2 regions of the Nonomuraea purpurea genome follow, and region 1 is predicted to be linked to the other one. Evidence: riboswitches for the same ligand, from Rfam matches in the RefSeq annotation. Region 1 holds a riboswitch; the other holds the start of a gene.
What was found. Region 1 has a riboswitch for glycine ahead of gcvT (glycine cleavage system aminomethyltransferase GcvT). Riboswitches for the same ligand answer to the same signal wherever they lie in the genome.
Positions count from the first base shown of each region.

Region 1 (5,657 bases):
CGGCATCACCCGCTCGGGCCTGCGCCGCACCCTGCGCGCGGCCGCCCAGCAGGTCGCCGGGGTCGACAAGGCCCGGGTACGGCTGCGCCGGCGCACCATCGAGGTCACCGTCATGACCAGCGCGGAAAGCTCCGGCTCGATGCTCAGGCAGGTCGGCACCGCCGTAGGAGACCGCCTGGCCGGCGTGGGCACGCTCGGCACCGGCGAGGTCGTGGTCCGGCTGCGCAGAAGGGGGCTGTGATGAGGCAGTACACCGGCAACCGCGTCGGGCTGGCCGTCGTGGGCGGCACGCTCGCGTCCCTGGGAACCTACGCCTGGCTACGCGGCCACGACCGCTTCTTCGACCTGCCCCCCAACGCCAGGGTCCTGCCCGCGCAGACGACCCGCTCCCTGTCCGAGGAGCCGTGGCCGCTGTGGGGCCTGGCCCTGGGCCTGCTGCTCCTGTCGCTGGTGTCGCTGCGCTGGCTGCTGCTCTGCCTCGGCTGGGGCCGCCGCGGCGCCCACAACGGCACGGGCACCGCCATGCTCTTCGTCGGGCTCAAGGGCGTGGACGGGCTGAGCAGAACAGGCGTACGAGTGGGCGAGGACGCCCTGCGCATCACCCTGACCTGCCCTTCGGCAGCGGACGTGGGCGCCGTGGTGAACAAGCTCGACCAGGACATCGTCGGCCGGATCCGCCGCGAGATCCGCGACGACGAGGCGGGCGCCGTCGTCCGCCTCCACGTCCGCCGCTGACCTTCGGCGACCGCACGCCCCGTCGGCCCCTGGTCGTTTACCGAGCGGCCTCTTCATCCAGCAGTTCGTGCCGCTCATAACGCCCTTCGATCGCCTCTCGATAGGACTCGATCAAGCGGCGTGCGTTGGCCGGAGAACGAAGCAGGTAGTCCGTCTCCTGGAGAGCCTCGCCGACGGTGGTGGACACTGATCTCCCTCCTTCGATTGGCACAACTCTACGGTGCCACCCAAAGGGTTGGTCAGCACTCGATTACGTTGACGGCCAGGCCGCCCCGTGAGGTTTCCTTGTACTTGTCCAGCATGTCTCTGCCGGTGTCCCGCATCGTCTTGATGGCCTTGTCCAGGGCCACGTAGTGACGGCCGTCGCCGCGCAGGGCGATTCTGGCGGCGGTGATCGCCTTGTTGGAGGCGACGGCGTTGCGTTCGATGCACGGGATCTGGACGAGACCGCCGATCGGGTCGCAGGTCAGGCCCAGGTTATGCTCGATGCCGATCTCGGCCGCGTTCTCGACCTGCTCCGGCGTGCCCCCGAGGACCTCCGTGAGGGCCGCGGAGGCCATCGAGCAGGCCGAGCCGACCTCGCCCTGGCAGCCGACCTCGGCACCGGAGATGGAGGCGTTCTCCTTGAACAGGACGCCGATCGCGCCGGCCGTGAGGAGGAAGCGGACCACGCCCTCGTCGTCCGCACGGGGGACGAAGCGGGTGTAGTAGGTCAGGACGGCCGGGATGATGCCGGCGGCGCCGTTGGTCGGGGCGGTGACGATGCGGCCCCCGGCCGCGTTCTCCTCGTTGACCGCCAGCGCGAACAGCGCCACCCAGTCCATGACCTGCAGCGGATCCTTCTCGGCCGACTCCGCCTGCAGGCGGCGGTGGAGCTGGTTGGCGCGGCGCTTGACCTTGAGGCCGCCGGGCAGGACGCCCTCCTTGGAGATGCCGCGGTGCACGCACTCCGACATGACCCGCCACAGGCGCAGCAGGCCCGAGCGGATCTCGGCCTCGGTGCGGCCGAAGGCCTTCTCGTTCTCCAGCATGAGCGCCGAGATGGACAAACCCGTGTTCGAGCAGTGCTTCAGCAGCTCCTCGCCCGTGGTGAACGGGTAGGGGAGCACGGTGTCGTCCGGCTTGATGCGGTCGGCGCCGGTGGCCTTCTCGTCCACGACGAAACCGCCGCCGACCGAGAAGTACACCTTCTCCCTGAGCTTCTCGCCCGACGGGGAGAACGCGGTGAAGCGCATGCCGTTCGGGTGCTCGGGGAGGGAGATCTTGCGTTCGAAGACGAGGTCCTCGCCGGTGACGAACGGGATCTCGTGGGTTCCGTAGAGCTTGACCGTGCCCGAGGCGCGCATCTCGGCCAGGCGGTCTTCGACGGAGTCGACGTCGACCAGCTCCGGCTTCTCGCCCGACAGGCCGAGCAGGACGGCCTTGTCGCTGCCGTGGCCCTTGCCGGTCAGGCCGAGTGAGCCGTACAGGATGGCCTCGACGCGCGCGACCTGCCCGAGCAGGCCGTCGTCGTGCAGCCCGCGGGCGAACTTGTGCGCGGCCGCCATCGGGCCTCCCGTGTGGGAGCTCGACGGGCCGATGCCGATCTTGAACAGGTCGAAGACGCTGATCGCCATTGATGTGCGCCTTTCAGGAGAAGGAGGCGGGGCCCAGACCCAGAAGGCTGAGCCCCGGCCGGTCTCGAATTCGCCGGAGTTCCGGCTGTGTCCAATCCGCCGGAGTTCCGGTCCAATGAAATCCGCCGGAACCCTGGTCCAGTCCCGGCGGGGGTGTCAGGATTCGCCGGAGGTCAGGGCCGCGTACTCCTCGGCGGACAGCAGGTCATCCGCGTCGCTCTCCACGCGCACCCGGAACATCCAGCCCTCCCCGTACGGGTCGCTGTTGACCAGGCTCGGGTCGTCCACGACGGACTGGTTCACCTCGACGACCTCGCCGCCGACAGGTGTGTAGATCTCGTTCACGGACTTGGTCGACTCCACCTCTCCGATGGAGTCGCCTCCCTCGACGCTCGCTCCGACCTCGGGGAGCTGCACGAAGACGACGTCACCAAGGGCTTCGGCGGCGAAGGCCGTGATGCCGACGGTCACGGTGATGCCGTCGTCGAGCCCGGCCACCCACTCGTGCTCCTTGGTGTAGCTCAGGTCGTCAGGGATGTTGCTCACTTGTTCCTCCTGTAAAAGGGCAGCTCGACCAGGTCCATAGGTTCATGCCTGCCCCTGATGTCCACAGCCAGGCCTGTTTCGGCTCCGGTGTCCACGTAGGCCATCGCGATGGGTTTGCCCAGGGTCTGGGAGGGGGCACCGCTGGTGACCTCGCCGACGACGGCGCCGTCCTTGGTGACCGGGTAACCGTGGCGCGGCACCCGGCGGCCCCGGGCGACCAGCCCGACGAGGCGGCGTCGCGGCGCGTCGTCCTTGACCGCCTCGAGTGCCGACCTGCCGACGAAGTCGCCCGGCTTGTCGAATTTCACCACTCTGCCCAGTCCCGCGTCGAATGGGGTCAGCTCCGCGCTGAGCTCGTTGCCGTACAGCGGCATGCCGGCCTCCAGCCTGAGCGTGTCGCGGGCGGACAGGCCCGCGGGCTTGAGCCCGTACGGCTCCCCGGCCGCCGTGAGCGCGTGCCAGAGCGGCGCGGCGTCGTCGTTCGCCACGAACAGCTCGAACCCGTCCTCGCCGGTGTAGCCGGTGCGGGCGATGAGCGCCCGCCGCCCGTCCACGATCCCCGGCAGGCCCGCGTAGTACTTGAGCCCGGCCAGGTCGGCGTCGGTGAGCGAGGAGAGGATCTCCTGGGAGTGAGGTCCCTGGACGGCGATCAGCGCGTACTGATCTGATCGATCCTCAACCACCACGTCGAACGACTTAGCGCGATTTTTCAGCTCACCGCCGACTTTTTCGTAGTTCGATGCGTTTGCCACGACCATGAACTCGTCGTCCCCGAGCCGGTACACGATGAGGTCGTCGAGCACTCCGCCGCGCTCATCGACGATCATGGTGTACCTGGCCCGGCCGGGCACCAGCGCCGACAGGTGTCCGACCAGGGCGTAGTCGAGGGCCTGGCCCGCCTGCGGCCCGGTCAGGAAGATCTCGCCCATGTGCGAGAGGTCGAACAGCCCGGCCGCCTCGCGGACGGCCCTGTGCTCCGCGGACTCGCTGCCGTACCGGAGCGGCATGAGCCACCCCGCGAAGTCGGTCAGTGTGGCGCCGAGGCTCTCATGAACGTCTCGTAGCGGTGTCGGTCGGGACATTTGCGCACCTCAAGGCAGGATCGGATGCCAGCATCCTCCCCCTCTGTCATGGATGCCTGAGAGCTTCGCCCGAGTTTTACCGGACTTTCACCTTCGGCGAGGCCCCGCAGGCCTGCTTTCCAGAGGTCACCTCCCGGCAAGCCATCACTTGCCGGGCAGCCGCGCGGTCCTTTGCCTTGAGAGGTTCGCGGGGAGGGCTTGCTCCTTCAGGGGCCCTGACCGGCTGTCAGGGCACTCTCCCGCACGGTTTCGCCGGTGATGTCCGTCAGCCTAGTGCCGTCATGGGGTTGTTGTCGCGTTCTGGCGACCCGTGAACCGCTTTGGCGGCGCTCACGTTGAAAGGGCATGATCCCCCGTACGGCGGCTTTCTGCGCGATCGCCGCCCTCTCCCTGGTGTCCTGCGGCACCGCTCCGCAGACCGCCGCCGCACAGCGTTACGAGACCAGTCTCACGGTGCTCGAAGGCGGCGGGCACGGACCCCAGCTCTGCGCGGTGGTCGCGACTTCGCTCCCGCCTCAGTGCGAGGGCCCCGACGTGGTCGGCTGGGATTGGACCAAGGTGAAGCACGAGTGGCGCGGCGGCGTGAAATGGGGCGAGTACCGGGTCGTGGGCACCTGGGACGGCGCCCGGCTGACGCTCACCGAGCCGCCCGGCCCACCCGGGAAGCCGCCCGCCGCTCGGGAGGTGGACTTCACCAGCCCGTGCCCGGAGCCGCAAGGCGGCTGGCGGGCCGTCGATCCGGCCAGAGCGACGGAGAAGACGCTGGGCAAGGCAATGGAGCGGGCCATGACGGCGGCTGAGTTCGCGGGCGGCTGGATCGACAATTTCGGCCCGGAGCCCGACCCGTCCAAGAACATGGACGCGCGGCAGTACGTGCTCAATCTGAAGTTCACCGGCGACCTGTCGGGCAGGGAGGCGTGGATCCGCGAGGTGTGGGGCGGCGCGCTCTGCCTGAGCGGCGCCCAGCGCAGCGAGGCCGCTCTCAACGCCATCCAGCGGCAGGTCGAGAGCGAGGTGGGCGACGGGCTGATCTCGGCGTCGTCCAGCGTGACCCGCAACGTGCTCGAGGTGTCGGTATGGCTGGCCACTGACGAGTTGCGCCGCGCCGTCGACGCCAAGCACGGGGCGGGCGTCGTGGTGTTCGACAGCGTGCTCCGGCCAGTGAGGTGAGCCGGCGGGTCCGCGCGCCCCAGCGCCGGTTCGAGGTCGCGTCCGTAATCGGTGAGCTCGTAGACGACTACGCGCGCGGGATGGGGCAGCGCGCGACGAGTGGCCAGTCCTGCCTCTTCGAGCTGTTTGAGGCGAGCTGAGAGGTGACAAAGCACGCTTGCAAAGGGCAAACTTGCTGCTCGCGGGGTCCCCCGCGGAATGGAGAAACGCATGTCGTTCCAGGCATACCTCGACAACATCGAGGACAAGACCGGGCTGACACCGCGTGAGTTCATCGCCAAGGCGAAGGAGCGCGGCTTCGATGACCCGTCCGTGAAGGCCGGAGCGATCATCGACTGGCTGAAGCAGGACTACGACCTCGGACGTGGACACGCGATGGCGTTGGTGCACGTGATCAAGAAGGGGCCGAAGATCGACGCCAAACACGTCGGCAGCTCGGGTTCCCATCGCGACGAGTCAGACACGCTGTGGCTGGACGGCAAGAGCAACCGGCCCTGATGAACTGACC
Region 1 is NZ_JBHSBI010000045.1:19,832-25,488, reverse strand. It holds gene ACFOY2_RS50250 (DUF6286 domain-containing protein) at 1-241, shown strand, start outside; gene ACFOY2_RS50245 (hypothetical protein) at 241-735, shown strand; gene ACFOY2_RS50240 (hypothetical protein) at 773-922, opposite strand; gene ACFOY2_RS50235 (L-serine ammonia-lyase) at 975-2,351, opposite strand; gene gcvH (glycine cleavage system protein GcvH) at 2,508-2,897, opposite strand; gene gcvT (glycine cleavage system aminomethyltransferase GcvT) at 2,894-3,979, opposite strand; glycine riboswitch at 4,013-4,112, opposite strand; glycine riboswitch at 4,134-4,231, opposite strand; gene ACFOY2_RS50220 (hypothetical protein) at 4,325-5,149, shown strand; partial or broken gene ACFOY2_RS50215 (winged helix-turn-helix transcriptional regulator) at 5,182-5,361, opposite strand; gene ACFOY2_RS50210 (DUF4287 domain-containing protein) at 5,360-5,647, shown strand.

Region 2 (5,657 bases), on a different contig from region 1:
CAGCGCCGCGTGGGCGGCGATCTGGTCGTCGCCCGCCTCCATGGCGGCGCGCAGCTCCTTGTCGGCCTCCCCCGGGTCCTGCGCCAGGCGGGCCAGCGCGAGGTGGGCCAGCGGCACGTACGCGGCCGTCCCGACCCCCAGCACGGCCTGCCAGGCGGCCCTGGCCTGCTCGGCGCGTCCTTCGCGCTCGAACCCCTGGGCCAGGTGGCAGGCCGCCTGTGCGGCGTATTCGGGGTGCCCGGTGGCCAGCGCGGCCCTGGCGGCGGCCCTGGCGCCCTCGGCGTCGCCGCGTTCCTCCAGGACGACGGCCAGCCCCACGGCGGCCTGGGCCCGGTCGGGGTCGTCGGGGTCGTTGGCGAGCTCGGTGAGGATGGCGGCGGCGCCGTCGAGATCGCCGTGTTCGGCGAGGCGGCGGGCGGTGTCGAGAGGCGGGGTCTCCAGCTCTGAGGACGTCAAGGGGAGCTCCTTGGGGCGGTGGTCGCACCGAAGCCTAACGACTTCGGGCGATCATGTCTGCTCACTTGACGCCGAAGGACTGGACCGGGCGTGGATCAGTCCTCGTAGGCCTCCAGCGGGGGGCACGAGCAGACCAGGTTGCGGTCGCCGTATGCCTGGTCGATGCGCCGCACCGGCACCCAGTACTTGCCCTCGCGCAGCGACGGCAGCGGGTAGGCGGCCTCGGTGCGGGTGTAGGGGTGGCTCCACTCGTCGGCGCTGACCGACTCGGCCGTGTGCGGCGCGTTGCGCAGCGGGTTGTCGGTGCGGTCGTAGGCGCCGGAGGCCACCTTGGCGATCTCGCCCCTGATGGCGATCATGGCGTCGACGAACCGGTCCAGCTCGCCGAGGTCCTCGCTCTCGGTCGGCTCGATCATGAGCGTCCCTGCCACGGGGAACGACATCGTGGGCGCGTGGAAGCCGTAGTCGATGAGCCGCTTGGCCACGTCGTCCACGGTGACGCCGGTCTCCTTGGTGATCTGGCGCAGGTCCACGATGCACTCGTGGGCCACCAGCCCGCCGCGCCCGGTGTACAGGACGGGGAAGTGCGGGGCCAGCCGCTTGGCCAGGTAGTTGGCCGACAGGATGGCCTGCTCGGTGGCGGCCGTCAGCCCCTCGGAGCCCATCATCCTGATGTAGGCCCACGAGATCGGCAGGATCCCGGCCGAGCCGTACGGGGCCGCCGAGACGGCTCCCACCGGCGTGCCGTCGTGCAGCGCGTGGCCCGGCAGGTAGGGCGCCAGGTGGCCGCGCACCGCCACCGGGCCGACGCCGGGGCCGCCGCCGCCGTGCGGGATGCAGAAGGTCTTGTGCAGGTTGAGGTGGGACACATCGGCCCCGAACTCGCCCGGCTTGGCCAGCCCGACCAGGGCGTTGAGGTTGGCCCCGTCGACGTACACCTGGCCGCCGGCCTCGTGCACCTTGGCGCACACCTCGGTGATCGTCTCCTCGTACACGCCGTGCGTGGACGGGTACGTCACCATGATCGCGGCCAGCCGGTCGCGGTGCTTGTCGATCTTGGCGTCGAGATCGGCCAGGTCGACGTTGCCTTCGGCGTCGCAGGCCACGACCACGACGCGCATGCCGGCCATGACGGCGCTGGCGGCGTTGGTGCCGTGGGCCGAGGACGGGATGAGGCACACCTCGCGTCCGTCGTCGCCGCGCGCCTGGTGGTAGGCGCGGATGGCCAGCAGCCCGGCGAACTCGCCCTGCGAGCCGGCGTTCGGCTGGACGGAGACGGCGTCGTAGCCGGTCACCTCGGCCAGCCAGCCCTCCAGCGTGCCGATCAGCTCCAGGTAGCCCTCGGCCTGGTCGGCGGGCGCGTAGGGGTGGATCGCGGCGAACTCGGGCCAGGTGATCGGCTCCATCTCCGTGGTCGCGTTCAGCTTCATCGTGCAGGAGCCGAGCGGGATCATGGAGCGGTCGAGGGCGATGTCCTTGTCCTGCAGTCTGCGCAGGTAGCGCAGCATCGCGGTCTCGGAGCGGTGGCTGTGGAAGACCGGGTGGGTCAGGTAGTCGCTCTCGCGCGCCAGGGCGGCCGGCAGCGCGTCGGCGTCGAGGTCCACCTCGGAGCGGTCGAGGCCGAAGGCCGCCCACACCTTGGCGACCTCGGCGGCACCGGTCTTCTCATCGCAGGAGATCGAGACGTGGTCGTCGTCGACCTGCCAGAGGTTGACGCCCCGCTCGGCGGCGGCGGCCAGCACGGCGGCGGCCCTGCCGGGCACGCGGACCAGGACGGTGTCGAAGAACTCCGCGTGCACGACCTCCAGGCCCGCCTCGCGCAGCCCTGCGGCCAGGGCCACGGCGTGGCGGTGGACCCGGGCGGCGATGCCGCGCAGGCCCTCGGGGCCGTGGTAGACGGCGTACATGCTCGCGATGACGGCCAGCAGGACCTGCGCGGTGCAGATGTTGCTGGTGGCCTTCTCGCGGCGGATGTGCTGCTCGCGGGTCTGCAGGGCCAGGCGGTAGGCGGGGTCGCCGTCGGCGTCCACCGACACGCCCACCAGGCGGCCGGGGAGCTGGCGCTGCAGGCCCTCGCGTACGGACATGTAGGCGGCGTGCGGCCCGCCGAAGCCGAACGGCACGCCGAAGCGCTGGGAGGACCCGATCGCGATGTCTGCGCCGAGCTCGCCGGGGGCGGCCACGAGCGTCAGGGCCAGCAGGTCGGCGGCGGCCACGACGAGCGCGCCCGCCTCGTGCGCGGCGGCGGCCACGGCGCGGAAGTCGCGCAGCCGCCCGGAGGCGCCGGGGTACTGGACGAGCACGCCGAAGCACTCGGGCAGGGCGCCGTCGAGGTCGTGCTCGACGAGCGTGATGCCGAGCGGCTCGGCCCTGGTGGCCAGCACGGCCTTGGTCTGCGGGAGCGCGTCGGCGTCCACCACGAAGACGTCGCTCTTGGACTTGCCCGCGCGCCGGGCCAGCGTCATCGCCTCGGCGGCGGCGGTGCCCTCGTCGAGCAGGGACGCGCCGGCGACGGGCAGCCCGGTCAGGTCGGAGACGACCGTCTGGAAGTTCAGCAGCGCCTCCAGGCGGCCCTGCGAGATCTCCGGCTGGTACGGGGTGTAGGCGGTGTACCAGCCCGGGTTCTCCAGCAGGCTGCGGCGGATGACCGCGGGTGTGACGGTGTCGTGGTAGCCGAGCCCGATCATGGAGGTGAGCACCCGGTTGCGCCCGGCGATGGCGCGCAGCTCGGCGATGGTCTCGGTCTCGCCGATCGCGGCGGGCAGTTTGAGCCGGTCCTTGGCCCTGATGGCCTCGGGAACGGCCACGGCCACCAGATCGGCGACCGACTCGAAGCCGACGGCCTCGAGCATGCGCTGCTGCTCGGACTCCGACGGGCCGATGTGCCGTGCGGAGAACGGCGGAGCGAACGGATCGATCATGGAGACTGCCTCCCGAGGCTTTGGAGACCGGCGCCAGGGCGCGGGCGAGTGCCGGATCTCCCCCTCTGTCAGCGCGGACACCGCCGCGACCTGAGAGCTTCACCCCGGGAAGGGGCTTGCACCGTCGGTGAGGCACGCCTGGCGGGCGCGCCTGCTTTCCAGAGTCGCCTCGCCCGAGCGGTACTGGGTGCCTGAGAGATTCCGGGGAGGGTTGCTCCTTCGGCGCCCCAGGGCCCGAGGGCCTTGGGGACTCTCCCGCACGGGGTCGTCAGCCTTGCTGTCCCAGATTACTACGGTACGTCCCGTCCATTGGTCCACGGGAGGTTGCGGAATCCGCACTCACGGTGGCCCGCGCGGTGCGATCCACCGTGAAGGGCGGGGAAGCTACCCTATGCGCCGCGCCCGGCGGCGCTGGGCCAGCTCGTCAGCGGGGTGATCGGCCGGGACGGTGTCCTCGACCGCCGCGCGTTCCCCCGGCAGCTCCGCGAGGGAGCCCTCGACCTCCCGCCAGACCCGGCCCAGCGCGATGCCGAACACGCCCTGGCCGCCCTGGAGCAGGTCGATCACCTCGTCGGCCGAGGTGCACTCGTAGACGCTGACGCCGTCGCTCATCAGCGTGATCTGGGCGAGGTCGGCGACCCCGCGGTCACGCAGATGCTGCACGGCCGTACGGATCTGCTGCAACGACACCCCGGTGTCGAGGAGCCGCTTGACGACCTTGAGTACCAGGATGTCGCGGAAGCTGTAGAGCCGCTGGGAGCCCGAGCCGTGCGCGGCTCTTATCGTGGGCTCCACCAGGGCTGTGCGCGCCCAGTAGTCGAGCTGCCTGTAGGTGATGCCGGCGGCCGCGCAGGCCGTCGGCCCACGGTATCCGATGTCGTCCGGCAACGCCGCCGGCTGCTCGTCGAAGAGCAGACCCTGCTCCCCGGCACGCTGCCGTGCGCTCTCGCGCCGCACCGGATCTTCCTGGCCGGCCGTCTTTCCCTCGCCGCTGCTGACCGCCACGCGGACCTCCGGCTTTCTCTCATCCCGTGGCCTGATCTGGGGGTTCGTAAAGGGCGGCCACGAGTTTCACTTGCACCGTAGGACCGTGACCATGCTCAGTCAACGATCCGGCTCGGCGCGTCGTGAAGCGTAAATGCACTGAAATACCTACCCCGCCCTGCCGAAGTCTTCGGGAGTGATCGTGTCAAGGAACTCCCTGAACTTCTCCACCTCGTCCTCTTGGTCGTCGGGGATGACCACGCCGGCCTCCTGGACGACCTCCTCGCTGGCGAAGATGCGCGCTCCGGTGCGCAGGGCGAGCGCGATCGAGTCCGACGGGCGCGCGCTCACCTCCACGCCGTTGGAGAACACCAGGTCTGCGAAGAAGATGCCGTCGCGCAGGGCGACGATGTTGACCGCCCGCAGGCCGACGCCCAGGGCGCTCAGCACGTCTCGGAAGAGGTCGTGGGTGAGCGGCCGCGGCGGCGGCTCCTCCGCCTGGGCCAGGGCGATGGCCGTCGCTTCCGTCATGCCAATCCATATAGGAAGGAACCGCTCCCCGTGTGCCTCCTTGAGCAAGACGATCGGCTGATTTGTGGGCATTTCTACTCGAACGCCCACGACCTCCATCTGCAACACGGGCTGCTCCGTATTCTGACCGGTGACCCGGTACAGCTATTGGCTCGTCGCTTCTGCTGTCTGCTTCTGCAATTCAACGTAACACCAGCCGGGCCTGGAATGTGCCCTCGGCTCCCAGGTCGGTACGCTCTCAACGCCCCAGGACCGAACGGACCCCCGTGCGCACAAGGGATGCGTGCAGGTCGAGCAGGAGCGTGGAAAGCTCCCTGGCGGCCTCGTCGGCCTCCCCGATGGCTCCGGGGGCGCGACGCTTCAGTATGGGGGCCACGCTCTGCTCCACCAGGCCGCACTCGCGCTCGGCGGCGGCCTTGACCGCCCGCAGATGCCTGGCGCGCAGGCCGAAGCGGGCCAGGGCCCCCACGGTGCGCGCCACCTTGAGCGCCTCCTCGTCGTAGCGCCTGGCCACCGCGGCCAGCAGCCCGTAGTCCTCGAGCTCGTCGAGGGTCTCCTCGTCGATCTCCGCGGCCTCGATCAGCTCGGCGCGGCTGAGCTTGATCTCCTGCTTGTCCTGCACCGGACGGGGACGGCCGAAGCTCTCGGCCATCTTGTCCTTGATCACCCGCAGCGGCAGGTAGTGGTCGCGCTGCTCGGTGAGGATGAAGCGCAGCTGCTCCACGTGCAGGTGGGTGAACTTGCGGTAGCCGGAGGGGCTGCGCT
Region 2 is NZ_JBHSBI010000003.1:239,774-245,430, forward strand. It holds gene ACFOY2_RS07600 (tetratricopeptide repeat protein) at 1-456, opposite strand, end outside; gene gcvP (aminomethyl-transferring glycine dehydrogenase) at 552-3,377, opposite strand; glycine riboswitch at 3,433-3,545, opposite strand; glycine riboswitch at 3,546-3,645, opposite strand; gene ACFOY2_RS07610 (MerR family transcriptional regulator) at 3,762-4,382, opposite strand; gene ACFOY2_RS07615 (bifunctional nuclease family protein) at 4,530-5,000, opposite strand; gene ftsR (transcriptional regulator FtsR) at 5,131-5,657, opposite strand, start outside.
Region 2: another riboswitch for glycine. It lies ahead of gcvP (aminomethyl-transferring glycine dehydrogenase); the one in region 1 lies ahead of gcvT (glycine cleavage system aminomethyltransferase GcvT).